One region of the Mesorhizobium sp. 131-2-1 genome, then DNA from elsewhere that is predicted to be linked to it. Evidence: predicted binding sites of a transcription regulator. Region 1 holds the regulator's gene; each other region holds the start of a gene.

Region 1 (7,214 bases):
GAGGCTTCGTCGAGGCTGCTTACGCCCCCAGCCCGTCGAAAAGGATGGTCGACAGATAGCGCTCGGCGAAGGACGGGATGACGACGACCAGCGTCTTGCCCCTGTTCTCCGGCCGCGAGCCGACGACGATCGCCGCCTGGAGTGCTGCGCCCGACGAGATGCCGACCGGCACGCCTTCGAGACGAGCGACGAGACGCGCATTGGCGACCGAATCCTCATTGGAGACCCTGACGATCTCGTCATAGATCGAGGTGTCGAGGATTTTCGGCGCGAAGCCGGCGCCGATGCCCTGGATCTTGTGCGGGCCGGGCTGGCCGCCGGACAGCACCGGCGAGGCTTCCGGCTCGACGGCCACGACATGGACCGAGGGCTTGCGCTTCTTCAGCACCTGGCCGACGCCGGTGATGGTGCCGCCGGTGCCGATGCCGGCGACGAAGATGTCGACCTCGCCCTGGGTGTCGTTCCAGATCTCCTCGGCCGTGGTGCGGCGGTGGATCTCCGGATTGGCCGGGTTCTCGAACTGCTGCGGGATGATGGCGTCTGGCAAGGTGGCGGCGAGTTCGTCGGCCTTGGCAATGGCGCCCTTCATGCCCTTGGGACCTTCGGTCAGCACCAGCTCGGCGCCGAGCAGCGCCAGCATCTTGCGCCGCTCGACCGACATGGTCTCCGGCATGGTCAGGATCAGCTTGTAGCCCTTGGCGGCGGCGGCGAAGGCAAGCGCGATGCCGGTGTTGCCGGAGGTCGGCTCGATCAGCGTGGTCCTGCCGGGGGCGATGCGGCCCGAGGCTTCCAGCGCCTCGATCATGGCGACGCCGATACGGTCCTTGACCGAAGCGATCGGGTTGAAGAATTCGAGCTTGGCCAGGAGGTTGGCGACGACGCCCTTCTCCTTGGCGAACTTGTCGAGCCGCACCAGGGGCGTGTCGCCGATCGTCTCGGTGATCGAATTGAAGACGCGGCCGCGGCCGGGCACGCGCGCGGAGGTGACGGGCTTGTTCATTGTTTCGCTCCCAGATCAGGCAATTGCATTCAGCGACAGAATAGGGCTTTCAAACGCGCAAGATAGGCTGCCGGCCGAAAATATCCGAGTGGGGCGCGTGCTGAAAACGCTCCCGCCCTGGAAAAGCATTTTCCGGATCGGCCCGTTTCCGGAATGGATTGGCGGAAACGTCGACGCGATGAGATGCGCGCTCTACTGGCGGGCGGCGATCGCCGCCGCCGCACCCGCCATGAAGCCCGCGGCGGTGCGGTTCAGCGCCTTGAGCGCCCGCGGCGACTTCAGGAACCAGCGCGCCTTGGCCGCCAGCGCCAGATAGGGCACCAGCACCACCAGCAGCACAATGACGGTGAGCGCGACGAGGATGCTGTAGTCGGCCAGCGTGATCGTCTTCAGGTCGACGATGGTCGGCGTGATGGCAAGGTAGAAGATCATCGTCTTCGGATTGCCGAGCGTGACGGTCAGGCCGGCCAGGAAGGATGCGAACAACCCGCCCTTGCCCTTCCTCGCCTCGACTGTCTCCGGCGTGATGCCGCTGGTCCAGAAGCGCCAGCCGAGGAAAGCGAGGTAGGCGACGCCCGCCCATTTGATCGCCAGGAAGACCATGCCGAAGGTCTGCGCGACGAAGGCAAGGCCGAGCACCACGGCGGTGAGATAGGTGAGGTCGCCGAGGATCAGGCCGAACGACATGGCCAGCGACGAGCGGAAGCCGGAACCGAGCGCCCGCGCCACAAGCGCGGTGACGCCAGGGCCCGGAATGGCGGCGGCGATGCCGAGGGCGGCGCTGTAGGCGATGAATCCGGTGAGGGTCATGGGCTGGTCCTGGCGCGGGCGGCGCGGAAAGCGGCCCTTTTGCCACAAAACAAGGGCCTGGAGAATTCCCTCGCGGCGGGATTCGGTTGCACCAGGAGCGGCGATCTCAGGACCGGCCGTCGCCATAGGTGACGCGCCAGATGGTGCCGTTGCCGTCCTCGGTGAGGATCAGCGCGCCATCCTTCGCGACAGTGACGCCGACCGGCCGGCCCCAGACATCGTCGTCGGAGATGACGAAGCCGGTGGCGAAATCCTCATACTCGCCGGTCGGCTTGCCATCCTCGAATTTCAGCCGCACCACCTTGTAGCCGGTGCGCACGCCGCGGTTCCACGAGCCGTGCAGGGCGACGAAGGCATCGCCCCGATATTCGGCCGGGAAGCTCTTTCCCTCATAGAAGGCGATGTTGAGCGGCGCCGAATGCGCCTGCATCAGCACGTCGGGAACGGTGACCTTGCCGGCGAGATCCGGGCGCGCGCCCGCGTGGCGCGGGTCCTCGTTGGCGCCGATGTAATACCAGGGCCAGCCATAGAAGGCGCCGTCCTTGACGGTGGTGGCATATTCGAAGGGAACGTTGTCGCCGAGCCCGTCGCGCTCGTTGACGACGCACCAGAGCCCGCCCGTCTGCGGCTGCACGGTCATGCCGGAGCAGTTGCGCAGGCCGGTGGCGAAGCTGCGTCGGTTCCTGCCGTCGGGATCGAAGGCCAGCACGTCGGCGCGGCCTTCCTCAGAGCCCCAAATGGCGCCAAGCGGCGCCGACGTCGCCCATCGCTCGAGCCCGCCCTCCGGCTCGGCGCCGACGTCCTCGGCGATATTCGAACCGGAGCCGACGGACAGATAGAGCGTCTTGCCATCCGGGGAAAAAGCTATGTCGCGCGTCCAGTGATGGCTGGAGGGGATGTCCTGGACGATGGTTTCCAGCTTGCCCTGCGCCTTCAGGTCGCCGTCGCGATAGGCGAAGCGCATGACGCTGTTGCTATTGGCGACATAGACCCATTGCGGCCTGTCGCCCGGCGGGTAGAAGGCGATGCCATAGGGCCGGGTCAGCCCTTCGGCGAAAATGGCTTGCTCCGCCGGCTTCGCGCCGCCCTCGGCGAGGCGATAGACCCGGATCTGGTTGGCCTTGCTGTCGGCGACGAACAGGTCGCCATTGGGTGCCGCGCGCACGACCCGCGGATTGTCGATACCGGAGGCGACAAGCTCGATGGAGAAGCCGGGCGGCACGAGCGGCTTGACCCCTTCCGGGCGATCGGCGATGCCGGCGCCGTTCGATGACGAGCGGGTCAGGTAAGGCGCCGGCAGGTCCTGCGGCTTGATCAGGCGGCGAACGCCCGGACGGTCGGCTTTCCAGTCGCCGAAGGCCCTCTTGCCGGTCAACACCGGCTGGTCCGCCTGTTGCGCCAGCGCTGTGGTGGCGACCAGCACGGCAGCTCCCGCAAGACAGGCAAACCGGATCATACCGTCCTCCAGGGTTGGTCTCGCCACGGACCGGCCAAGGGCAGGGCAAACAACGGCAAGATCCGACAGGCGTTCCGCAGGGAAGCTCGCCACACGTGAATTTGAGGCCGGTTTCCTGGGTGCTCAGCTGCCTTCGGCGTAGAAATCATCGTCGAGGCGCTTTTCCAGCGCGACTAGGTCGGCGGGCAGCGGCAGGCCCATGGCGCGCAATTCCTGCAGCTTCTCGCGCAGCTGCTCCTGTATCTCGTGCTGGTCCTCGGGCTGATTGACCATTTCCTCGAGCAACATGCTGATCTGGGCCTTCAGCGATTCCAGCGCCATTCTTTTTCTCCTCGTCAGCCTGTGTCTTCCAGGGTGTGTCGAGATTCAGGTCAGGCCGCGCCGAGCACGGTGCCTCAACTGAATATCAATGCACCTTACCGCAGCATGCGCGAAATAAGCTGCGCCGTATAGTCGACCATCGGCACGATGCGGGCATAGTTCAGCCGCGTCGGACCGATGACGCCGAGCGCGCCGACGACGCGGGCGTCCTTGTCGCGATAGGGCGCCACCACCAGCGACGAGCCGGACAGCGAAAACAGCTTGTTCTCCGAGCCGATGAAGATGCGCACGCCCGGACCTTCCTCGGCGAGGTCGAGAAGTTGCAGCAGCCCGTCCTGCGTCTCCAGATCCTCGAACAGATGGCGCAGCAATTCGATGTCGGCCTGGGCGGTGACGTTTTCCAAGAGGTTGGCGCGGCCGCGCACGATGAGGCGCGCCGGCAGGCCGCTTTCGGCGCCCGCCCAGACCGCCAAGCCCTTCTCGACCAGGTCCTGCGACAGCGTGTCGAGGGCGGCCCTGGTCTCGTCCTTGATGCGGGCGATCTCGACGCGCGCCTCGGCCAGCGTACGGCCGCGGATGTGGGCGTTGAGGAAGTTGGACGCCTCGTGCAGCTGCGAGACGGTGGTGCCGGCCGGCAGGTCGACGACGCGGTTCTCGACATCGCCGTTCTGCGACACCAACACGGCCAACGCCTTGGTCGGCTCGAGCTGGATGAATTCGATGTGCTTCAGCGCTACCTCGTTCTTGGCGGCAAGCACCAGGCCAGCCCCGCGCGACATGCCCGACAGCATCTGGCTGGCCTCGGTCAGCATATGCTCCAGCGTGGCGCCGGAGCCGGAAGCGCGCACCTGCGCCTCGATGATGCGCCGCTCCTCGTCGGAGAGGTCGCCAAGCTCCATGAAGGCGTCGACGAAGAAGCGCAGGCCGGTCTGCGTCGGCAAACGGCCGGCCGAGATGTGCGGGGCATAGATCAGGCCGAGATGCTCGAGATCGCTCATCACATTGCGGATGGTGGCCGGCGACAACGAGGAGGGCAGGATGCGCGACAGGCTGCGCGAGCCGACCGGCTCGCCGTCCCTGAGATAGGATTCGACGATGCGCCGGAAGATGTCGCGCGATCGCATATCGAGCGACTGGAGCACGGGCGACTGCGATGCCGGATCGACTGCCTTGGTCATTCGAGCCAAAAACCTCCTGCTCAAATATAGACTTAGGCCGTGCCCGCGCAACCCGGTCCATTTTCCTTTGCGCCATGGGCCGCATGCGTCTACAAGCCGCCGACGAATCCTTGAAAACCAAAAGAAAGAAGAAAGAGGCCTCGATGCGCCCCTCCAAACGCCAAGCCGACGAAATGCGCGCCATCTCCTTCGAGCGCGGCGTCTCCAAGCACGCCGAAGGCTCGTGCCTGGTGAAGTTCGGCGACACGCATGTCCTGTGCACGGCAAGCCTCGAGGAAAAGGTGCCGGCCTGGATGCGCAATTCCGGCAAGGGCTGGGTGACGGCCGAATACGGCATGCTGCCGCGCTCGACCGGCGAGCGTATGCGCCGCGAGGCTTCCACCGGCAAGCAGGGCGGCCGCACGCTGGAGATCCAGCGGCTGATCGGCCGCTCGCTCCGCGCCGTGGTCGACCTGCAGGCGCTGGGCGAACAGCAGATCACCGTCGACTGCGACGTGATCCAGGCCGATGGCGGCACCCGCACCGCCTCGATCACCGGCGGCTGGGTGGCACTCTATGACTGCCTGCGCTGGATGGAGGCGCGGCAGATGGCCAGCGTCGCCAAGGTGCTGAAAGACCATGTCGCGGCGATCTCCTGCGGCATCCATGACGGCCAGCCGGTCATCGACCTCGACTATCTCGAGGATTCCTCGGCCGGCACCGACGCCAATTTCGTCATGACCGGCAAGGGCGGCATCGTCGAGATCCAGGGCACGGCGGAAGGCGAACCGTTTTCCGAGGAGCAGTTCGCTGCGCTGATGAACCTCGCCAAGAAAGGCATTTCGCGCCTGGTCAGCCTGCAGCAGATGGCGGTGGCTTAGGCTCTTGTCATGACGCCTTCCGCCATCCTTGAATCGGCTCTCTACGTCACCGATCTGGCTGCGGCGGAAGCCTTTTACGCCGACGTGCTCGGGCTCGATCTGATCGGCAGGGTCGAAGGCCGCCACGTCTTCTTCCGCTGCGGAACTGGCGTGCTGCTGCTGTTCAACGCCGAGGCGACCAAAATCCCGCCGGCGCCCGACGCCAGGCTGAAAGTGCCCCCGCATGGCACGGTCGGCCAGGGCCATCTCTGCTTCGCCGCGAGCGCCGACGAGATCGCTGGCTGGCGCAAGCATCTCGCGGCGAGGAACATCGCCATCGAAAGCGACTTCCAATGGCCGCAAGGCGGGCGCTCGATCTATTTTCGCGACCCTTCGGGCAATTCAATCGAATTCGCCGAGCCAGGGATCTGGGGCCTCTGATGCATCAGCTCAACGGACACAAAATCGTCGTCGCCAGCCACAATGAAGGCAAGCTGCGCGAGTTCGCCGACCTGATGGCGCCGTTCGGCTTCGAGGCCAAATCGGCGAAGGAATATGGCCTGCCGGAGCCGGACGAGACCGGCACCACCTTCGAGGAGAACGCCTACATCAAGGCATACGCTGCGGCCAAGGCCACCGGCCTGCCGGCGCTGTCCGATGATTCCGGGCTCTGCGTCGACGCGCTCGACGGCGCGCCCGGCGTCTACACCGCCAACTGGGCCGAGACGCCGGACGGCAGCCGGGATTTCGGCATGGCCATGCAGCGCACCGAAGTGGCGCTGCAGGAAGTCGGCGCGGCCGAGCCCGCGCAGCGCACGGGCCGCTTTGTCGCCGTCATCTGCCTGGCCTTTCCCGATGGCGAGGCCGAGTATTATCGCGGCGAAGCCGAGGGAACGCTGGTCTGGCCGCCGCGCGGCGCGCTCGGCTTCGGCTACGACCCGGTGTTCCTGCCCAACGGTTTCGACAAGACCTTCGGCGAGATGAGCGCCGAGCAAAAGCACGGCTGGAGGCCCGGTCAGCCGACGGCGCTGTCGCACCGCGCCCGCGCCTTCCAGAAATTCGCCAAAGCGCGGCTGGGGTCGGCCTGAGATGCTGCTCGACCGCAGTCCCGGCTTCGGCGTGTACGTCCACTGGCCGTTCTGCGCGGCCAAGTGCCCCTATTGCGACTTCAACAGCCATGTCCGCCACCAGCCGGTCGACCAGGAACGCTTTGCGCGCGCCTTCGAGGCGGAACTGGCAACGATGCGCGCCCGCACCGGGCCGCGCGAGGTGACGAGCATCTTCCTCGGCGGCGGCACACCATCGCTGATGAAGCCGGAGACTGTGGCGACGGTGCTGGATGCCGTGGCGAAGAACTGGACGGTGCCAGCCGGCATCGAAGTGACGCTGGAGGCGAACCCGTCCTCGGTCGAGGCCGAGCGCTTCCGCGGCTATCGCGCCGCGGGCGTCAACCGCGTGTCGCTCGGCGTGCAGGCGTTGAACGACAAGGATCTGCGCTTCCTCGGCCGGCTGCACAATGTCGAGGAGGCGCTGCATGCGATCGGGCTCGCGCGGGAGATATTTCCCCGCCTCTCTTTCGACCTGATCTATGCCCGGCCGGGCCAGACGCC
Region 2 (7,214 bases), on a different replicon from region 1:
GGGAATCAAGTCACGTACGCTCATTTGTCCTTCTCCTTCTCGTTCTATAGGTCGCACCCGGACCCCACCCACGACAGGACGGGGTGTCTGCTGCAGGCCGACCGCCAAAGATCAGGCCGCCGCGCTTTCAATGCGCTTGGACGCCGCCTTCTTGTCGGTCTCGACATTGATCGCGATGCGGCGCGGCTTCATCTCCTCGGGAATTTCTTTCTTGAGGTCGATGATCAGCAGACCGTTTTCGAGCTTTGCCCCGACAATGGTCACATGATCGGCCAGTTCGAAGCGGCGCGTGAACGGCCTCAACGCCAAACCATGATGGAGGTACTGAACATCGTCGTCCTCTGTCCTGGCGCCCTCGATCACGAGCATATTTGGCTCCTGCGTGATCGTAAGCTCGTCTTCAGCGAAACCGGCGACCGCAAGGACAATGCGGTAGGTGTCTTCGCCGAGCTTGGCGATATCGTAGGGCGGCCAGTTGTCCGCGTTCTGTGGTGGGCTGGCGTTTTCGAGCAGGTTGAAGATGCGGTCAAAGCCGATGCTCGACCGATAGAAGGGGGAAAAGTCCAGGTTCGTTCTCATAACTACATCCTCCTTGGAGCAACATAGATACGAGGGAACGCCAAGAAGCATGGGCGCTCCCTGACACATCGGCCCCTTACGTGGCGGCCGACGAGAATGAATTGGGAATTGACTTCCGCGGCGTCAAGAGGGTCCGCCAAGGCAGTTTTGCGACCGCCTTCGAATGGCTGGTGGCAACTGCTCCATCGAATACCCATCTGCTTCGCTAGCATTTCGAACGGAGGAAAAGGATGACCTTGACACGCCAAGACGTCGTCTCGGTCCTCGGACCCGTGGACAACGTGACGATTGCGGAGATCATCGCGTCCGGCGCCTCGCTCGAGGAATTGAGAGAGGCTTGGGCCTGGGCCTCTGGTGACGAGGCGCTGATGAGCCAAGGGCGACCGCTGCCGGGCACACGGGTGGCAGCGCTAATCGACCTGATCGAGCCCGACGACGAAGGCGACCTGGCGCATCCGGCCCAAGGGGACCCGGACGAAACTTGAAGAGGCGCCGGCGGCTTGCCATTCAGGCAGACGCGCTTAATCGCGCGATCCGCTTGGTAGTTTGTCTGTGCTGAAGGCATCTATATGAACAGGCAACAATATGGGTTCGGCTTCCCGCTCCCGTTGACGCACCGCTCTGATGCTGCCGCGGTAGATTACCGCCGCAGTGAATTTAGCCCTCACCTTCTAAAAGTTGGTCTACCTTGCTGATCTTCGGCCCTGTCATCCACGGCGGCGCTACGGGCACGTCCTCGATGACACCGACCCTGCGTGCCCAAGTCCTAAAGGCCTTGTTCGCTGCCTCGACAGACTTCCCACCATCGTACGCGGAGCAGCATGCATCAGACGCCGCTGCGTGGAGAAGGCCGCGTCTTTCAACCGGCCATTCTTCCAGAAACTCTATCGCATCCATGACACAGCCGATCTTTTGGACACCATAGCCGTCGTCTCTTACGAAAACCGGCTGTTTGAACGTCGCACTTTCCATTAGTGACCTCCCTTCAACCGTGAGCGGCAACTGATCCTGCCTCGCCGTGTGGGCGACGATGTCAGTTCCCGGCAAACCCATGCCTGCGAGCTTGGCGAACGCCACGGCAAACAAGGACGGAAACGGGATTTCCAAGGAAAATCGTTCCCATGCGATCTATCCGCTTCTGTTCGCCTCGACGTCCGGCAAGCCGTGCTCGGCACCTGGGAAAAAGATTGGAAACACCTCTTTTCAGTTCAAGGGGGATGGCGAGCCGCCAGCAGCTTTATGATCGGACGCGGGCAACTACAAAGGAGTGTGTCCCATTGCCGCTTGTGCCAAGTCGCATTGGGCCAGTACAATCGGGATATGAAAAGCGCGAAGCCTGCTTACGTTGTGTACAACCCGCCAGCGTACGGATTCCCGTTTCTTGCGGTCATTCTGTCAGATGATGGTACGGTGACTGCAAGGGCGTTCGATACTGCCGAGGAAGCTGCAGCATTCAACCACCAAATGGCGCGGTCACAGTTCCCGGGAAAGCGGACGCACTGACCACCGACGCTGGGCGGAGATCGAGCCTCCCTTCTAGGAGAACCCGTCGCGCGAAGTCCAGATGGCGCCGCGACCTCTGCTAGGCTCGTTCGTCTGTTTCCTCAAATCCAGTGGAAGCGTTGTGGCTGTGCACCGCTATCGGCATCAACAAAGAGGCTTTGGTGCAACCGTCTTGGCCAATAGCCTGATGACGGAGAAGGGGTGGACGCGGCCTCGGCCTGGCTATTGAATTGTGAGGATGCCGTCGACGGCCTGCCATTCGGAAGGCCGGATAAGGCGGTGATGGGCGACGCGCACGGAATGCAGCGCGCCTTCGAGTTCGCGCTCCCAGTAATCCAGAAACCCCTTGAGGGTCGGGAATTCCGGTGCGAGATCGTATTCCTGCCAAACGTAGAGCTGCAGAAGGCTTGGATGATCGGGAAGGTGGTAGTGGATCTCCGCGGTGGTGAGACCGTAGCCCTCCACCTGCAGCCGGAACTCCCTGCTGACCATGCGTTTCTCCTATCGCGCGCGTTCAGGCATCAAGTCTTTGCGGGCGTTCTCGGGCCCGCCGTTGCTTGAAGTCACAACCTGCCTCGGACCTACGATCGTCCAGTCGGCGAAGTGCATCCATGATCGCGTCAAACGTCACCGGGCTCGCAGCACCCGGTGGTTTTCGCAGCGCAGGCATGGATTCGACGGCGCAAGCATCCGATGCCCATGAGGCAAGAATGGCGCGCTTTTCCTGAATGTCGAGTGTGCGGTCGCCCACCACCTCATCGGGGTGACTAAAGTGCAGCGCCGGGAACAGCAGGCGGTCAAGCGAAGGATCAGAGGTTTCAGGGGCGATCGAGGGGATGTTTTTCGACGAGGTTCGTTCCATCGACAGTCTCCGTTTCCTAACAATCTCCTTGGCATCGTTGTCTTCTTGGGACTCCAATCGCACAAAATTTCGTGGAGTTCGGATCGAATTTCAAGACCTGAAAGTCGCGCGCCCTTAGCGAAAATAGCTTCATGAATTCATGTCCCTAGCACTCTTGAATACAGAGTGCCAAAATTTTTCCAGCGACCCCTTGAAACCCGAAAAATGCAAAACTAGCTCGATATACGCGCGATGCCTGAAAAAGGGTCGCGGTGCCCCACGCCGGCCCGATATTGCCGGTCCGGCGTGGAGGAACCTCAAAAATCTGTTTGTCCCGAAGGAGAACGATATGACGTTCCGTCCATTGCATGATCGTATCCTGGTCCGCCGCATCGAAGCCGAGGAGAAGACGGCCGGCGGCATCATCATCCCCGACACCGCCAAGGAGAAGCCGCAGGAGGGCGAGGTGATTGCCGTAGGCCCAGGCGCCCGCGACGAGAGCGGCAAGCTCACGCCTCTCGACGTCAAGATCGGCGATCGCATCCTGTTTGGCAAATGGTCCGGCACTGAGATCAAGCTCAACGGCGAGGACCTGCTGATCATGAAGGAAAGCGACGTGATGGGCGTGATCGAGCAGGCCACGGCGGTCAAGAAGGCCGCCTGACCGAGGCGCTGGTCCAACCGCAATTCGATGAAACTGCCTATTGAAGGAGTGATCCAATGGCTGCCAAGGAAGTGAAATTCCATTCCGACGCGCGCGAGAAGATGCTGCGCGGCGTCAACATCCTCGCCGACGCGGTAAAGGTGACACTCGGCCCCAAGGGCCGCAACGTCGTCATCGACAAGTCGTTCGGCGCCCCGCGCATCACCAAGGACGGCGTCACCGTCGCCAAGGAAATCGAGCTTGAGGACAAGTTCGAGAACATGGGCGCGCAGATGGTCCGCGAAGTCGCCTCGAAGACCAGCGATCTTGCCGGCGACGGCACCACCACCGCGACCGTTCTTGCGCAGGCGATCGTCCGCGAAGGCGCCAAGGCGGTCGCGTCGGGGATGAACCCGATGGACCTGAAACGCGGCATTGACAAGGCAGTAGAAGCCGTCGTGGCTGAGCTGAAGGCCAATGCCCGCAAGGTGACCAAGAATGACGAGATCGCCCAGGTTGGCACCATCTCGGCCAATGGCGACGCCGAGATCGGCCGCTTCCTTGCGGAAGCGATGCAGAAGGTCGGCAACGAGGGCGTCATCACCGTCGAGGAAGCCAAGACCGCCGAGACCGAGCTGGAAGTCGTTGAGGGCATGCAGTTCGACCGTGGTTACCTCAGCCCGTATTTCATCACCAACCAGGACAAGATGCGCGTCGAACTGGAAGAGCCCTATGTTCTGATCCACGAGAAGAAGCTGTCCAATCTGCAGGCGCTGCTTCCGGTGCTGGAAGCTGTCGTGCAGTCGTCCAAACCGCTGCTGATCATCGCCGAGGATGTCGAGGGCGAAGCGTTGGCGACGCTGGTCGTCAACAAGCTGCGCGGTGGCCTCAAGGTCGCCGCCGTCAAGGCGCCGGGCTTCGGCGACCGCCGCAAGGCGATGCTGGAGGATATTGCCATCCTCACCGGCGGCACCGCGATCTCGGAAGATCTTGGCATCAAGCTTGAGAATGTCACGCTCAACATGTTGGGCCGCGCCAAGAAGGTGGTGATCGAGAAGGAGAACACGACCATCGTCGACGGCGCCGGCTCGAAGAGCGAGATCCAGGGTCGCGTCAGCCAGATCAAGGCGCAGATCGAGGAGACGACCTCCGACTACGACAAGGAAAAGCTGCAGGAGCGGCTGGCCAAGCTCGCCGGCGGCGTCGCCGTCATCCGCGTCGGCGGCTCGACCGAGGTCGAGGTCAAGGAGCGCAAGGACCGCGTCGACGATGCCATGCATGCGACGCGCGCTGCGGTTGAGGAAGGCGTGTTGCCAGGTGGCGGCGTGGCGCTTCTGCGCGCCGCCAAGGCACTGGACGGCGTGCAGGCCGAGAATGAGGACCAGAAACACGGTATCGAGATCGTGCGCCGCGCGATCGAGGCGCCCGTGCGCCAGATCGCCGAGAACGCCGGCGCGGAAGGCTCGATCATCGTCGGCAAGCTGCGTGAGAAACCGGAGTTCGGCTGGGGCTGGAACGCACAGACCAACGCGTTCGGCGACCTCTACAACGAGGGCGTCATCGACCCGGTGAAGGTGGTGCGGACCGCGCTCCAGGATGCGGCATCGGTTGCCGGCCTGCTGGTGACGACGGAAGCGATGGTTGCCGAGAAGCCGAAGAAGGACCCCGCGGTTCCGGCAATGCCGGCTGGCGGCATGGACTTCTGAGGAAACGCAGCGGTGTCCGCGCCCGGTGGGCGCGGACACCCTGACAAATGGTAAGGCCATGAACGTGATAAACTTGAACGTAATCCCCCCGCCGTCACGCGCGGCCACCGATCTGAACTACGAAGCAGACCTGAAGGTTGCGCTTGACCCGATACTGGTCGAGTTGCTCGACAGAGCGGAGGCCGCGGGTTGGGATCGGCGCAAAGCAGCATACACGGTGATGTTTCTGGCCGCGCGGAATCTTACCGACGGCAAAGGCCCTCCTGGAAACGGGAGTTAGGTAGGCTAAGCCGCGACGCACGCAACCTGTCGACCACGCGCCGTGGGAAAGGTTTCCGATCGATTGAGCTAAACACGTGAAACGGAGGAGAACATGGAACACAACCAGTTTCAGCATCCCGTAAGGGTGCTCGTGGGTCTTGGGTTTCCGACCGACATTCAAAGTGTACAGGACGCCTTCGTCCTGCTGGATGAATGGCCGCCATCGAAGCGAAACGCTGCTCATGGGATCGCGCTCAATGCCTGTCGGGCAGCCCTTGCCGGCGATGTGGATGCCGAAACCGCTCGTAGCACTTTTGTTGCCTTCGCCCGCCGCATGGATTTGCTTGTACCGGCCGCAGGGGACGTCGTCGCGGCTAACGCAGTCGGTGCCTTGGGCGTCGCTTCAGGAGGCCATTACAACAACTCGATGTGATCGAACCGTGCGAGCGGAGAAAACCATGAGGGATGTTCGATTTCCCGAACCAGTGAGACTTCGCGTGAAGCCCGCAAGGGAGCGCATCGTTGCCAGTTCCTGGGAAGCGCTCGAGTGCCTTCACGACCAATGGCCAATATGGGCGAGAGGACCAAGCTATCGAGCAGCCTGCCGCACTTGCCGCGATTCCCTGGACGGTTGGCGGCGCCCGCAACAAGCAAGAAGGGCCTTCTTGAAGGCGGCGCGTCGCGCCGGTCTGATCCAGACCTGACGATTGCGAGCAACGACGCATTCTCTATGGTAACTGATTGAGGTCGGAACGCGCGTGACATTCGTGCTACCGCTACCGCAACCCTGCGCTCGACTGTTGCTAGGATCGAGCGACGCCTGGCCCTGCCAAAGTTAGGCAAATCCAGGGTCGAGAACCCATCTTTCCGACAACTGACTCAGCAGGTCTCAGTTCCGTTTCCTCCCTCGGAACCTCATGGATCTCATGTGCCACCTGTGGCCGAATCCACGTAACGGCGGCGGCAATGTTGCATATTAATTGATCGGCAGCCGGAGGCTGATCGACGAATTCAGGTCGCAGCCCCTTGGCGTTTCTCGATCACATAAGACGCCCAACGGAAGCACATGCCAATCATTGATGTGGCGGCCCCGCCGACTAGGCAGGCTGCCACCCAAAAATCTTGAGATGCGCTCTTCCCGCTGACGATCGCCAATAAGACCACGCTGCCTGTCGACACAAGGTAACCTATGCCCTTCAGGGTGTGTGGTGAAACCATGGTTGTCCTCCTCTCGTTCAGCCGCTCTGGAACCGTGACACGAGAGCGAAGTTCCAGATGCGCACAAGCGCGATTCACCTTTCGTTCACGATATTAGCGCAGGCTCATATTTAGACATACGCTACGGCGTCCATGGTAAGTTCTGGGTGTTCTGCAAGGGCGGGTTAGCAGATTGCTGCAAGGCGTTGCGAATTCCGTGGAGATAAAGGAACTTCTTGAAACGGAAGGCGGGGGTCCCCGCCTTCCTCCAGAGCGAGGCTCGATTGCCTGATCAAGCTGCGACCTTCTTGCGAACCCGCTTCGTCGGCTCCGCCGCTTTCGGTTTGCGGCCGAGCCCCATCGTCTTGGCTAATGCCGAGCGCGCGGCGGCGTAATTCGGCGCGACCATGGGATAATCAGCCGGGAGACCCCATTTGGCGCGATATTCATCCGGCGTCAGTCCGTAGTGGGTCGACAGATGGCG
Region 3 (7,214 bases), 3.3 Mb from region 1:
TGCCGGCGGCCTGGTCCGAGTTGGCGCCGGTGGCCTTGAGATTGCCAGAAGCGCGCAGCAGGGCCACGCCACCGCCGGCAACGATGCCTTCTTCCACGGCCGCGCGGGTCGCGTTCAGGGCGTCGTCAACGCGGTCCTTCTTTTCCTTGACCTCGACCTCGGTCGCGCCGCCGACGCGGATCACCGCGACGCCGCCGGCGAGCTTGGCCAGACGCTCCTGCAGCTTCTCCTTGTCGTAGTCCGAGGTGGTCTCCTCGATCTGCTGCTTGATCTGGGCAACGCGGCCCTGGATCTCGGCCTTCTTGCCGGCGCCGTCGACGATGGTGGTGTTCTCCTTGGAGATCGACACCTTCTTGGCGCGGCCGAGCATGTTGAGGCCGACGTTCTCGAGCTTGATGCCGAGGTCTTCCGAGATGACCTGGCCACCCGTGAGGATGGCGATGTCTTCCAGCATGGCCTTGCGGCGGTCACCGAAGCCCGGAGCCTTGACGGCGGCGATCTTCAGGCCACCGCGCAGCTTGTTGACGACCAGCGTGGCGAGCGCCTCGCCTTCGACGTCTTCCGAGATGATGAGCAGCGGCTTCGAGGTCTGCACGACAGCCTCGAGCACCGGCAGCATGGCCTGCAGGTTGGAGAGCTTCTTCTCGTGGAGGAGAATGTAGGCGTCTTCCAGATCGGCGACCATCTTGTCGGCGTTGGTGACGAAGTAGGGCGAGAGGTAGCCGCGGTCGAACTGCATGCCTTCGACGACTTCCAGCTCGGTCTCGGCGGTCTTGGCTTCCTCAACGGTGATGACGCCTTCGTTGCCGACCTTCTGCATCGCTTCCGCGATCATGGCGCCGACCGACTCGTCGCCATTGGCCGAGATCGTGCCGACCTGGGCGACTTCCTCGGAGGTCTTGATCTTCTTGGCAGCCTTGCCGAGCGCCACGACGACTTCGCTGACGGCGAGGTCGATGCCGCGCTTCAGGTCCATCGGGTTCATGCCGGCGGCAACAGCCTTGTGGCCTTCCTGGACGATCGCCTGGGCGAGAACGGTCGCGGTGGTCGTGCCGTCGCCGGCGATGTCGTTGGTCTTCGAAGCGACTTCGCGGACCATCTGCGCGCCCATGTTCTCGAACTTGTCCTCAAGCTCGATTTCCTTGGCGACGGTGACGCCGTCCTTGGTGATGCGCGGGGCGCCGAACGACTTGTCGATGACGACGTTGCGGCCCTTGGGGCCCAGCGTCACCTTCACCGCGTCGGCGAGGATGTTGACGCCGCGCAGCATGCGCTCGCGGGCATCACGGGAGAATTTTACGTCTTTTGCAGCCATTGTAAGCTCCTGTCAGGGGTTCGGGTCGAACCCGCAGATTCAAGATTCAGTTGACGGTGAGGCCGATGTTCAGCCGATGATGCCCATGATGTCGGATTCCTTCATGATCAGAAGGTCTTCGCCATTGAGCTTGACTTCGGTGCCGGACCACTTGCCGAACAGGATGCGGTCGCCGGCCTTGACGTCGAGCGGCACGAGCTTGCCGGCCTCGTCGCGTGCGCCGGAGCCGACGGCGATGATCTCGCCTTCCTGCGGCTTTTCCTTCGCCGTATCCGGGATGATGATCCCGCCGGCGGTCTTGGATTCGGATTCGACCCGGCGAACGACCACGCGGTCATGAAGCGGGCGGAACTTGGACTTTGCCATTAGTGTCTTCCTCGATGAGAACGGTGAGAACTGTTCCTCCATCCGGCGAAGCCGGACTTGGTTAGCACTCACCATTGGCGAGTGCTAACGTGGCGCTGAGATAGGCCGGAGGGTTTCGAGAGTCAAGGCGCGCGCAAGGAGCGAACCGCGCGAAATTTTTCCCGGCCTGCATTCGCATGAGGAATGCGGTCCTTCGCCGATGGGATCGCGAAGGAACTTCATAGGTGCCCGTTAACGCCTCGGCGAGCGCAGCACCAGCAACGGGCATCGCTCGGCGAGGCCATAGCTGCCTGTCGGAACGACGCCGACATTGTCGAAGAACGCATGCGCCTCGCCAATCAGCGCGTCAGCCGGGGCGAAGCTGTAGATGGCCGAAGAGTTGCGGTAGACGTCGATGGTGCCGATGACCGGCAATTCCCACCCGGTGCGTGCTGAAAGCTCCGCGCGGTCGGGGAACAGCGCGTCGAAGCGTTCCGCGATGGTCTTCACGGGGATAGCATAATCGGGCGCATTGCCGGCCGCGGTCATGGCAACGCGCCATTTGAGCTCATGGAAGGTGGAGACGCCACCGGACAGCGCGAGCCCCCGTACCGCATGCGGGTCGTCGGGTGCTTGCGGACCAGCAAACAGGCGCGCCCCCGCTCGGCCGCCTGGACGGAGCACGCGTGCGATTGCCGCGAACAGCGCCCGCCGTGCGACCGACAAAGCGAGCGCGGAAAGGCAGCCATCACCGATGACCACATCGACGCTTGCGCCAGGAACGGGCAGGTCAAGCCAGTCGCCGTTCACCGCTCTGCGCGACGTCGTGTCGCCCGGCCAGATTCCCGCGATCATTTCGGGTGACTCGTCGACGGCCGTCATCGTCGCGCCGAGGCCGGCGAGTTCCGGTGTCACGCCGAGCAGAACGACATGTGCTCCGGAGGGATCAAGTTCTCGCTCATATGTTGCGACAGCTTCCGCCGGCGGCCTGAGTGGCGGCCCCAGCAACTGCCAGTGCTTGCGAATTGCATTCCAGTGCTGCGTCATGCAAAACGCCCCGGTTCCCACGCGACCGTGTCGATTACTTGATGGCCGCTTGGAAACCAAGGGGCATATGTCACGCATCGCGGTCATCACGCATGAGTTCGACCGGTTTCAGACCCGGCGTGGGCTACTGCTGCGCCGCGACAGCCCTTACATGCTCTTCGACCTGCTGGAAGAACTGAAGCGGCGCGGCCATTCGGTCCGCGTCCTTGCCGGCACGGCGGCCAGGCCGGAAGCCGACATTGCGGTACTGCATGTCGACGCGACCGTGACGCCGGCCGAATATGTCGAATACGCGCGCGCCTTTCCCTTCTGCCTCAACATCGGCGCCGCCGACATCTCCAAGCGTCGCGTTAGCGGTGCCGTGATCGGCAGGGGCGACGGATGGCAGGGGCCCGTCATCGTGAAGAGCAGCCTCAACAACCTCGGAACGCGTGAGCGCTCGCTGAACCGGCGGTCGCGACGCGCCGGAAAGCCGGAGCCGTTTCCCAGCCTCGAAGCTTTAGACAGCTATCGTGTCCATCGCTCGCTTGCCGATGTTCCGACGACAGTGTTCGACCGCGAGGATCTCGTGGTGGAAAAATTCGTTCCCGAACCGGAGCCGGACGGCTTTGGAGCCCGCTTCTGGCTGTTTTGCGGCGAACGCGAACGCTGCACCCGCCACGTGTCGCCGCAAAGTCTCGTGAAGGGCGACGACACAATCCGCCACGAACCTGTTCCGGTTCCCGACGAGCTTCGCGCGTTAAGGCGCCAACTTGGCTTCGACTACGGGAAATTCGATTTCGTCATGCATGAGGGCAGGGCGGTGCTGCTCGATGCCAATAAGACCCCTGGCCGAGCCAGGAGCCTTTCGAGCTTCGTCGCCGCCGGCAATTCAAATCTCGCCGACGGCTTCGAAGAGCTGATCCGCCAGGTTACCTAGATGTTCATGCCGCCCGACACCTCGATGCGCTGGGCGTTGACCCAGCGATTGTCCTCCGACAGCAGCGAGGCGACCATCGGGCCGATATCGTCCGGAACGCCAGCCCGGCCGAGCGCGGTCATGCCGGCGACGACGCGGTTGATGTCGGCGTCGTCGCGCACATGGCCGCCGTTGAAGTCGGTCGCGATAGCCCCCGGCGCCACCGTGTTGGCGGTGATGCGGCGGACGGCGAGTTCCTTGGCTAGGTAGCGCGTGAACACCTCGATGCCGCCCTTCATCATCGCATAGGCGGACGAGCCGGGGACCGAGAAGCGCGCCAGCCCGCTCGACACGTTGATGATGCGGCCGCCATCCTCGATCAGCGGCAGCAGCGCCTGGGTGAGGAAGAACACGCCCCTGAGATGGACGTTCATCAGCGTGTCGAATTCCTCCTCGGTCGTCTCGGCGATCGCCTTGCGCAGGCCGGTACCGGCATTGTTGACGAGAAAGTCGAAGCGGTCGCGCTGCCAGGTCTCCCGAAGCGTGCGGGTCAGCGCTTCGACGAAGGCCGGGAAGGTCGAAACTGCGCCGGTATCGAGCCGCAGGGCGGCGGCGCGGCCGCCGGCCGCCTCGATCTCGGCGACAGTCGCCTGCGCCTCGTCGGCGCGCGAGCGATAGGTCAGCACCACGTCGACGCCCTTGCGGGCGAGGCTGAGCGCTGTGTTGCGGCCGAGGCCCCGGCTGCCGCCGGTGATCAGGGCAATGGGGCGATTGGGATTGGTCATGGTCATCTCCATCGGTTGCGATGACACCCATATATTCGTCTATCTTCCAGGAATAATTGGGCAGAGATTGCCTTCTCTATTCAATCCATGCGAACAATCGGCGTATGGACAGGCTCGACTGCATGCGGCTCTTCACGCGCGTCGTTGAGCGGCGCAGCTTCACCGCGGCGGCCGCCGATCTCGGCCTGCCGCGCTCCAGCGCGACGTCGTCGATCAAGCAGCTGGAGCAGCGGCTCGGCGTGCAATTGCTCAGGCGCACCACCCGCCACGTCACGCCGACGCTCGACGGCGAGGCCTACTACCAGCGCTGCCTCGGCATCCTGACCGATGTGGAGGAGGCCGAGGGCGGCTTCGGCGCGGGCGAGGTTCGCGGGCGGCTCAGCATCGACGTCAACGGCCATATGGCGCGCACCTTCATCCTGCCGGAACTGCCAGCGCTGCTGGCAAGGCATCCGGGCCTCACCGTGCACATCGGCGAGGGGGATCGGCTGGTCGACCTCGTGCGCGAGGGCGTCGATTGCGTCATCCGGGCGGGCGCGCTGCCCGACAGCGATATGATCGTGCGCCGGTTGGGCATCGCCCGCGAGATCACGGTGGCGAGCCCTGCCTATCTCGAGCGCCACGGCGTGCCGCGCTCCCTGGATGATCTCACCGGGCACACGATGATCGGCTTCGTCTCCTCGCGCACCGGGCAGGTGATTCCGCTGGAGTTCACGGTCGAGGGCGGGGTTCGGGAAGTGGTGCTGCCGTCCCGCGTCACCGTTGCCAACTCCGACACCAGCGCCACGCTGGTGCGACTTGGCTTCGGCCTGTTCCAGGCGCCCAAGCTTCGCTATGCCGAGGACCTCAAGGCGGGCAGGCTGGTCGAGGTGCTGCCCGACAATCCGCCGGCGCCGACGCCGATCTCGGTGCTCTATCCGCGCAGCCGCCAGCTGTCACCGCGCGTCAGGGTGTTCATCGACTGGCTGGTCGAGATCCTGGCGCCGAAGCTGGATGCCTGACGCCGGTCAAAGAAACAGCCGCAACTGCGTGTGGATGATCGACCGGTAGTCATCGATCGTGCGCCGGCTTTCCGCTTGATCCTGCGTTAGCGCCAGCCGCACCACGCCGCCGGCGAGCTGGAAGATGAGAAACACCACGCGGCCGAACGCCTCGCGCCTGTCGGGCTCAAGCATCGGGCCGACATGGTCGCAGAACATCCTGGCCTGCAGTCTTGTCTCGGCGATGTCGAGATTCTGCAGCGCCTTGTCGGCTTGGATCGCATTCTGCAGGTCCTGGATGGCCGGATCTTCGGCGACGCGTTGATAGTAGTCGTCGAGCAGGCGATCCGCGGCCGCCGTCACGTCCTCCACTCCGCGGATCCCGGCGATGATCGCGCCGAAGCGGGCGCGGCTTTCCTCCGCAAAGCGCTCGTAGAGCATGGCCAGGATCGCCGATTTGTTGGGGAAGTAGTGATAGACGGTAGCGATCGGCCCGCCGGCCAGCGCCCCCACTTCCTTCATCGTCACGGCGTCGATGCCCTTCTCGCCGATCAGCCGCATGGTCGTCGAAAGGATCGCATCGATGCGGTCGCGGCTGCGCTCCTGCTTCGGCTTGCGCCTGGGCGCCGTCGCCATTCGCCTTGCTTCGCTCATTACGCCGATCTCTCGCGAGAGCTCCAAATTTCTGGTTGACAAGAAACATGATTAACTATCAGTTTCCAGAAATGCTGACAGATTGTCAGTTTTTTCGTTGTGCGGCAAGGACGTTGAGGAGGCGCCTTTGACTTCGACACATGCGGGGCAGATGCAGGATGGCGACTGGCTGGTCGGCAATCCGAGCGGGCTGCAGCTCGCTTCGGCGCTGTGGATCGGCTCCGTCGGCCTGCTGATCCTCGGGCTTCAGCCAGTGCTACTCGGCGCGCTCTACACCGAGGGCCACGTCACCGGCGACGAGCTGGCGCTGGTCGCAACGGCGGAAATGATCGCCATTGCCATCGGCTCGGGGGTCGTGGCGATGGCCTTGCCTGCCCGCAACATGCGCTGGAAGAGCACCATTCTCCTGGTCCTGCTGGCGGCCGCCAACTGGTGGACGGCCTATGCCGCCACCCCGAACGCGCTGATCGGCGCGCGCACCCTGGCCGGGTTCGCCGAGGGCGGGCTGGTCGCCGTCGCCACCGAGCTGATCGCCCGCTCGCGCCGGGCCGAGCGCATCGGCGGCTATTTCGTCACCGTGCAGACTTTGGCGCAATGCGCGCTGGCGCTGATACTGGCGCTCTATGTCGTCCCCGCCGCCGGCTCGTCCGGCGGCTTCCTGGCCCTCGGCGTGGTCTGCATCCTCTCGCTGGCGGTCGCCTGGATCGTGCCGGACGACTATGCCGACCTGCCGAAGGAAGAGCATCTGGCCAATTTGCTGACGCCCGGCTCGATCACCGCACTGCTGTCGATCTTCTGCTACTTCATGTTCTTCGGCGCCATCTGGGCCTTTCTCGAACCGCTCGGCGCGCAATTCGGCATAGATGGCCGCACCGTCGGCCTGATCGTTTCGGCAAGCCTCGCCGCGCAAGTGGTCGGCGCCATGACCGCGACCGCCTTCGAGGCGCGCATCGACTATCGCCTGGCGATCACCGCGATAGGCGCCGTCGCCCTTGTCTGTTCGCTCGTTCTCGCCGGCGGACCGGGGCTGACGATATTCTGGACCGCCGCTTTGGCGATGGGCTTCATCCTGCTCTTCATCGTCCCTTACCAGATCCGGCTGGCGATCACCGCCGACGAGACGCGCACGGCGGTGCTCCTGGTGCCGGCCGCCCAGCTCTTCGGCCTGGCGATCGGGCCGATCGCGGCCT
Region 4 (7,214 bases), 2.6 Mb from region 1:
CACGGCTTCGAGGATCGGCAACAGCGCCTGCAGATTGCCGAGCTTCTTTTCATGGATGAGGACGTAGGGGTCCTCCAGCTCGGCGCGCATCTTGTCGGCGTTGGTGACGAAATAGGGCGAGAGATAGCCGCGGTCGAACTGCATGCCCTCGACGACGTCGAGTTCGGTGTCGGCGGTCTTGGCTTCCTCGACGGTGATGACGCCGTCATTGCCGACCTTGTCCATCGCCTTCGCGATCATGGCGCCGACGGTGTCATCGCCATTGGCGGCGATGGTGCCGACCTGCGCGATCTCGCTCGACGATTTGACCTTCTTGGCTCGCGCCTGGATTTCCTTGACCACTGCGGCAACCGCCTGGTCGATGCCGCGCTTGAGGTCCATCGGGTTCATGCCGGCAGCGACCAGCTTGGCGCCCTCGCGCAGGATAGATGCGGCCAGCACCGTGGCGGTGGTGGTGCCGTCGCCGGCAAGATCATTGGTCTTCGAGGCCACTTCGCGCACCATCTGCGCGCCCATGTTCTCGAACTTGTCGGCAAGCTCGATCTCCTTGGCGACCGTAACGCCGTCCTTGGTGATGCGCGGCGCGCCGTAGGCCTTGTCGATGATGACGTTGCGGCCTTTGGGGCCGAGCGTGACCTTGACAGCGTTGTTGAGGATCTCGACGCCGCGCAGCATGCGGTCGCGGGCATCGGTGGAGAATTTGATTTCCTTGGCGGACATGATTTTTCCAGTTCGGTTGGTTGGGGCAAGCAGCGCCGCCGATCAGGCGGCCTTCTTGACGGCCTTTGTCTTGTCGATGATGCCCATCTCGCTCTTGCCGATGATGCTCATCTCGCTCTTGTCGATGATGCCCATGATGTCGGCTTCCTTCATGATCAGAAGATCCTCGCCATCGAGCTTGACCTCAGTGCCCGACCATCTGCCGAACAGGATGAAGTCGCCCGCCTTGACGTCGAGCGCGATCAGCGCGCCGCTTTCGTCGCGCGCGCCTGGGCCAACGGCGATCACTTCGCCTTCCTGCGGCTTCTCCTTGGCATTGTCGGGGATGATGATGCCACCTTTGGATATGGTGTCGCTTTCGGCGCGCCGGATGACGACGCGGTCGTGGAGTGGCCGGAATTTCATGGAAACTTCTTTCTGGGGCCGGCACAGGCGGCCACGTCCTTCTTATAGACCGATTGGCACTCGATAGATAGGAGTGCCAAAAATTATTCCCCGGCCATCACAAATATTGAAAAGTATTATTTCCCCACCGGATTTCTAAAAACGCGACCGGCTCCAAATATTTCAAAAATTGAAATTCCAATTATGGATAGCTATCTTAACAAGTGAATTCATTTTAACGGCGGCAGCCGCAAAGGGAGATTTCGACGATGGGCGAAGCCAGTCAAAGCATCATGGAAAAGGCCGAGGCCCGCTTCCTGGAAAGGCAGAAGAAGACGGTGGAGCGAAACAAGGCGACGGCCGAGTATCTGTCCGAGGCGAAGGCCAGGATCATTAAGACGGCACGGCTGAGGGAGTTGCGGCTGGCCAAGGAGGAGGCCGACCGTGTTGCCGAAGCCCTGAACCCCACACCGAAAAAGAAGCGGGCACCGCGGGCGGTGAAGAAGACCGCTTCGACGGAGGTAAAGTCATGAGCCTTACATTCCCCAACCGAAGCCGCAGCTATGACGAGGCCGGCAGACGAATTCGCTTCGTCGGCCATGACGGCATGTTCCAGATTTCCTTCTCGGTCGCCGCGAATGCCATTTCCAATGCGCCGCCAGGAACGGCGACCGCCGAAGCCGCGTATCTGGCGGCCTTCGATACGGCTTCCGGTTCCATCCATGACGTCGCCAGCAAGGCCTATGCCCGCACCCGCAGGAGCATGTATGTGCTGACCGCCGCCGATTTCGGCTGAATGCGATTGTCGTAATGGCCAGCGGGCCGTGCCGGCGTCAGGATTTGCGGTCCGCGTTTGCTCGACGCTCGACGTCGCGGCGGTTCTGCTGGTCGCGCATCTCTTCGGTCTGGCGTTCCCCGCCGTCAAGCCTTCGATATGAAGAACACTGCCACCAGGACGAGGATAGTCCAGACCAGCACGGACAGCTTCAAGGCCAAGCCCCCGTGTTGGGACAGAGCCTCCCGTATGCGGTTCGGCATCTTGTGCATGACTTTCGATGTGATCGGCGCCGCCACAATCACGGCCGGTGGCTTGACCCCAAGCTTTCCAAAAACAGGCAGCAGCGATGGCTCGCGCACGAAAATGACCTCGAATGTCCAGAGAAACGAGGCACGTTCATATCACCGTTTTTCAAACGCCTCGCATGCCAAAGTAAATTAACTGGCTGGTCGGTATCCTTGAAAAGTGTCCTGGCGCGAAAGGCCGCTACATTGACGGCCTCGTGATCTGGCGCAGGTACTTGTAGGTAGCTACGCTGCAAGCGAAACTGCCGACGGCGTAGAGGTTTGGTCAAGTCATGACAGGCGAGCGGAGACGACCATGACGGCGCCCGACGATTTGCTGCAGGCCTTGTTCCAGCGTTTGAAGAGCGACACGAAGCTGACCGCGCTGCTGGGCGGCGCCGGCCTGCTTGAGCGGCCAACCGGTAACGCTGCCTTCCCCTATGTGACGTGCGGTCATACCAGCGCTTTCGATCTGGACACCGGCGCCGACAACGACGCCGACCAGCTTGTCACGCTGCATGTCTGGTCGAAAGCCCATGGCGAGACCGAAACCCGCCTCATCATGGACCGCATCGAGGCGCGTCTCGCCGGAGCGGCGCTGTCCATCGGTCCGCACGGCCAAACACGCCTGTCTCTGGAGTTCGCCGAGGCCCGCTATGACGAGGACCTGGCGGTGCATCATGGGCTGCTGCGCTTCCGCGCCATCACGAGGCAAGATGCCTGACTTTAGAGCTGTGCAGCGATCTCGGCCTTGTCGATGACCGACCAGACCTCGCATATCCGCGCGTCGCGGAATTCGTAGAAGACGTTTTCGGCGAAGCGAACCCGCTTGCCGTTCACCTTCAGCCCGAACAGCGTGCCCTTGGGCCTGCAATCGAAATGCAGGCGGGCAGCCACGCGCGGTGGCTGGCTGACCAGGAGCCCGATGGTGAAGCGGAGATCGGGAATGGCCTCGAAATCGCCTTCGAGCATGCGGCGATAGCCCGACAGTCCGATCGTTTCGCCATTGTAGCGCACCTCCTCGTCGACGAACTGGCCGAGATTGGCCCAGTCCTGGGCGTTGAGGCAGGCGATGTAGCCGCGGTAAAGCCCGGCAAGTTCACCACGTCGCATCGCCTGCTCCTCTCCTGATCGGGTCTTCGCATCCTACCCGGGGCAACGCGAAAGTTCTGCACACACGAAACAATTAGCCGTGACCGCGGTTTTCCAGCTATTAGTCCGGGGTCGGGCCTGAGGGGGAACGGCGAGATCGCAATCGGTTCGGCATTGCATTTCAGGGGGTGTCTGCGGGCATGGTTTTTCGAGCGTTCACCGTTCATTTCACGTTCAGCACCGATGCGTTACAACGCTCACCATGAAAACGCTTCGCTCCCATTTCCGAACCGCGACACTGGCGCTTGCTGCGGCCGGTCTTTTCGCGTCGCAGGCGATGTCGGCTCCGGCCATCGCGCCTGACGATACGCAGCCCTTTGTGGTCGCCGCATCGGACTGTTACGCGATCGGCCAGCAGGTGGCGGCGCAGAATGGCGGCACGCTGGCCAAGGCCTCGCAAGCCACGCGTGGCGGCCAGGCGGTCTGCGTTATCGTCGTGCTGGTGCCCGGCAAGGACGGGCAGCGTCCGCGCCGCACTGAGATCGTCGTTCCGCTGAATTGATATCGAAATTTCCCAAGCTGTTGGAATCGCTGTATATCTGCCCTGAACGTCAAGAGGTTTGAACTCCGGCATGCGTGTGCTCGTCGTCGAAGATGACAAGGATCTCAACCGGCAGGTGTCGGATGCGCTGATCGATGCCGGCTATGTCGTCGACCGCGCCTTCGACGGCGAGGAAGGGCATTTCCTCGGCGACACCGAGCCCTACGACGCCGTCGTCCTCGACATCGGCCTGCCGCAGATGGACGGCATCAGCGTGGTCGAGCGCTGGCGCCGCGGCGGCCGCAAGATGCCGGTGCTGATCCTGACCGCGCGCGACCGCTGGAGCGACAAGGTGGCCGGCATCGACGCCGGCGCCGACGACTACGTCACCAAACCCTTCCACATCGAAGAAGTGCTGGCGCGGGTCAGGGCACTGATCCGGCGCGCCGCCGGCCATGCCTCGTCGGAACTGACCTGCGGGCCGCTGCGCCTCGACACCAAGGCCTCCAAGGCCGATGTCGACGGCGTGCCGCTGAAGCTGACCTCGCACGAATTTCGCCTGCTTGCCTATCTCATGCACCATATGGGCGAGGTGGTGTCGCGCACCGAACTGGTCGAGCATCTTTACGACCAGGATTTCGATCGCGATTCCAACACCATCGAGGTCTTCGTCGGCCGGTTGCGCAAGAAGATGGGCATCGACATGATCGAAACCGTGCGCGGCATGGGCTACCGAATGCGTGAGCCGGAGGCGTAAGGCGGAACCGCTCGCTACAATCGCAAGGAAGCCTTTTTCGGCGCGGCTGTGGCCGCGCTCGCTGGCTTTCCGTGTCATTGCTTTTTCGACCATCTGGGCGATCCTGACGCTGGTCGTCATCTTCACCCTGATCACCACGCTGTACCGCCAGGCGAGCGAGCGCGGCTTCGACAGCCTGCTGTCGGCGCATCTGTTCAACCTGATCGGCTCGGTCGGCATTTCCGAAAATGGGGCGCTCACCGGCGCGCCGGACCTTGGCGATCTGCGCTTTTCCGAGCCGAACTCCGGCTGGTACTGGTCGGTGGAGCCGGCCTCCGAGGGCGTCCATGGCGAGATCCATTCCTCCTCGATGACGACGTCGGTCCTGTCGCCTCCCGTCGCCGAGGTTCCGTTCAACGCGAACTTCCAGCGCAGCTACGCGACCGAAGGCATCGAGGGCGAGGAGCTCGAAGTGTTTGAGAGCGAATTCGTGCTCGATGCCAAGAACCGCGCCGCGCGCTTCCGCGTCATGGGCAACCACACCGAGCTGGAGCAGGAGATCGCCAGCTTCCAGCGCCGGCTGCTCACCTATCTGTCGCTGTTCGGCGTCGGCATGATCGCCATCAACGCCATCGCCATCCTGATCGGCCTGCAGCCCTTGCGCCGGGTGCGCAACGCGCTGGCCATGGTGCGCGAGGGCACCGCGCAGCGGCTCGACGGCCGCTTCCCGGCCGAGATCGAGCCGCTCGCCAACGAGACCAATGCGCTGATCGAGAACAACAAGCGCATCGTCGAGCGCTCGCGCACGCAGGTCGGCAACCTTGCCCATTCGCTGAAGACGCCGCTCGCTGTGCTCCTCAACGAGGGCCGGGCGCTGGGCGGCGCCAAGGGTCAGCTCATCGCCGAGCAGGCCGCCTCGATGCAGAAGCAGGTCGACCACTACCTGCAGCGGGCGCGCGTCGCCGCCCAGCGCGACAGCGTCGTCTACCGCACGCCGGTGGCGCCGCTGGTGCAGCGCATGGTCCGCGTGCTGCAGAAGCTCAAGCCCGAAACCAGCCTCACGCTGTCGCTGCCGGCCGCCGAGATCATCTTCGGCGGCGAGCGCGAGGATCTGGAGGAGCTTTTGGGCAACCTCCTCGACAATGCCCTGAAATGGGCCAAAGGCGCCGTCGCCGTCTCGGTGGCGCCGATTTCGGCCAAGGACGGCGCCGGCGCCAACATGTTCGAGATCGCTATCGAGGATGACGGCCCGGGCATTCCCGAGGACAAGGCGCGCGAGGCACTGAAGCGCGGTCGTCGGCTCGACGAGACGAAGCCGGGCACTGGCCTCGGCCTCGCCATAGTCGCCGACCTCGTCAACGAATATGGCGGTGCACTGGCGCTGGAGCGCTCCGCCATGGGCGGGCTTAAGGCGGTGGTTCGATTGCGGAGCCTTCAGTGATGCCTTGCCGGGCCCGGTCGACATCGACAGGCGTCGCATGGTATGCGCCGGGTCGATTGCTTCGAAGGTCGCCGGCCGCGGCCAAATTTCCGACAAACATCAACACTATGGCCACGCCGAATTTCCTGATGGCGCCGCCCCCAGCTCATCCTTCTCAAGAAAACCGGTTGTTGGCATGAAGATTCGCGTCGCGCTCGTTTCCGTACTGCTGGCCGTTTCCGGCTGCACGACGCTGGGTCGAAGTGGCCCCGACACGAAGCCGTCGCTTGCCGCCACGCCCCCGGCTGGCGGCAAGGTGGCCACCACCATCATTTCGGCCATGAACGGCGGTCTTGTCGGCGGATCGATCGGATCCGGCCTCGACGACACCGACAAGCGCAAGGCGCTGGAGGCCGAATACAAGGCGCTCGAATACACGGCGAGCGGCCAGAAGGTGACCTGGAAGAGCGATAGCACCGGCCATTCCGGCGAAGTCGTCGCCGCCCAGCCTTACCGGGTCGGCTCGCAGGACTGCCGGCAATACACCCACACCGTTTTCACCGGCGCCACCAGCGCCACGGCGCGCGGTACCGCCTGCCGCAACGGCGACGGCAGCTGGACGCCGCTGACCTGATCTATGCTTGTCGCCCAAAAGTGCGAAGCGGTTTTGGGACAACGACAAGAAATCGGCTAGAAGCTTGTCCGGTTGACGTCGATCAATGACAGGTGGCGCCTTGGCCGCCAAAGCGTCGCAGTGTGCCTGTGTTGGCAGGGCAGGGCTCTGCCGTTATTGGAAGTACCATGCTGTTCTGGGTCATAGCCGCCATCCTCACGCTGGGCGCCAGCCTGGCGGTGCTGCTGCCGTTGGCAGGCACCGGCAAGGGCGAGTCCAACGCCGGCGATCACGATCTTGAAGTCTATCGCGACCAGCTGTCCGAACTCGACCGCGACGTGGCGCGCGGCCTGATCCAGCCGGCCGAGGCCGAGGAGGCGCGCGCCGAAATCAGCCGCCGCATCCTGCGCCTGGGCGCCGGACAGTCCGGCGCGGTCGCCCGGCGACCCTCCATGGCGACCAGGCTGGTCGCGACGATCGCCGTGCTGGCGGTGCCGCTGGTCAGCTGGGGTCTCTACATCAAGCTCGGCTCACCTGATCTGCCCGCGCAGCTGCTGGTCGAGCGGCTCGCCAAGAATCCCGCCGATTCCTCGGTCGACGAACTGGTGGCGCGCGCCGAGGCGCATCTTGCCGCCAACCCGTCCGA

The links. Region 1 encodes HrcA, which represses chaperone genes, less so after heat shock. Its sites were predicted from a motif close to GTTAGCACTCNCNNNNNGNGAGTGCTAAC; they were not measured.
Region 2: groES (co-chaperone GroES) is a predicted target of HrcA. The motif match lies at 3,089-3,117, and genes of this name have one in related genera.
Region 3: groES (co-chaperone GroES) is a predicted target of HrcA. The motif match lies at 1,742-1,770, and genes of this name have one in related genera.
Region 4: JG743_RS24380 (co-chaperone GroES) is a predicted target of HrcA. The motif match lies at 1,178-1,206, and genes of this name have one in related genera.

The regions. Positions count from the first base shown of each region.
Region 1 is NZ_AP023247.1:787,159-794,372, forward strand. Features, by position in the region: gene cysK (cysteine synthase A) at 20-1,000, opposite strand; gene JG743_RS03740 (LysE family translocator) at 1,193-1,810, opposite strand; gene JG743_RS03745 (PQQ-dependent sugar dehydrogenase) at 1,917-3,266, opposite strand; gene JG743_RS03750 (hypothetical protein) at 3,390-3,587, opposite strand; gene hrcA (heat-inducible transcriptional repressor HrcA) at 3,683-4,765, opposite strand; gene rph (ribonuclease PH) at 4,909-5,625, shown strand; gene JG743_RS03765 (VOC family protein) at 5,635-6,045, shown strand; gene rdgB (RdgB/HAM1 family non-canonical purine NTP pyrophosphatase) at 6,045-6,692, shown strand; gene hemW (radical SAM family heme chaperone HemW) at 6,694-7,214, shown strand, end outside.
Region 2 is NZ_AP023248.1:44,623-51,836, forward strand. Features, by position in the region: gene JG743_RS32975 (Hsp20/alpha crystallin family protein) at 1-24, opposite strand, end outside; gene JG743_RS32980 (Hsp20 family protein) at 112-579, opposite strand; gene JG743_RS32985 (hypothetical protein) at 810-1,064, shown strand; gene JG743_RS32990 (DUF982 domain-containing protein) at 1,237-1,686, opposite strand; gene JG743_RS32995 (usg protein) at 2,305-2,574, opposite strand; gene JG743_RS33000 (hypothetical protein) at 2,597-2,944, opposite strand; gene groES (co-chaperone GroES) at 3,273-3,587, shown strand; gene groL (chaperonin GroEL) at 3,644-5,272, shown strand; gene JG743_RS33015 (DUF982 domain-containing protein) at 5,646-5,966, shown strand; gene JG743_RS33020 (DUF982 domain-containing protein) at 5,992-6,237, shown strand; gene JG743_RS33025 (MucR family transcriptional regulator) at 7,023-7,214, opposite strand, start outside.
Region 3 is NZ_AP023247.1:4,312,719-4,319,932, reverse strand. Features, by position in the region: gene groL (chaperonin GroEL) at 1-1,315, opposite strand, end outside; gene groES (co-chaperone GroES) at 1,385-1,681, opposite strand; gene JG743_RS20840 (class I SAM-dependent methyltransferase) at 1,913-2,707, opposite strand; gene JG743_RS20835 (hypothetical protein) at 2,775-3,626, shown strand; gene JG743_RS20830 (SDR family NAD(P)-dependent oxidoreductase) at 3,623-4,396, opposite strand; gene JG743_RS20825 (LysR family transcriptional regulator) at 4,495-5,391, shown strand; gene JG743_RS20820 (TetR/AcrR family transcriptional regulator) at 5,398-6,024, opposite strand; gene JG743_RS20815 (MFS transporter) at 6,152-7,214, shown strand, end outside.
Region 4 is NZ_AP023247.1:4,968,044-4,975,257, reverse strand. Features, by position in the region: gene groL (chaperonin GroEL) at 1-720, opposite strand, end outside; gene JG743_RS24380 (co-chaperone GroES) at 763-1,125, opposite strand; gene JG743_RS24375 (hypothetical protein) at 1,374-1,637, shown strand; gene JG743_RS24370 (DUF1488 family protein) at 1,634-1,900, shown strand; gene JG743_RS24365 (hypothetical protein) at 2,026-2,241, opposite strand; gene JG743_RS24360 (DUF3168 domain-containing protein) at 2,483-2,890, shown strand; gene JG743_RS24355 (ester cyclase) at 2,893-3,279, opposite strand; gene JG743_RS24350 (hypothetical protein) at 3,521-3,820, shown strand; gene JG743_RS24345 (response regulator transcription factor) at 3,891-4,556, shown strand; gene JG743_RS24340 (ATP-binding protein) at 4,540-5,976, shown strand; gene JG743_RS24335 (RT0821/Lpp0805 family surface protein) at 6,152-6,589, shown strand; gene ccmI (c-type cytochrome biogenesis protein CcmI) at 6,757-7,214, shown strand, end outside.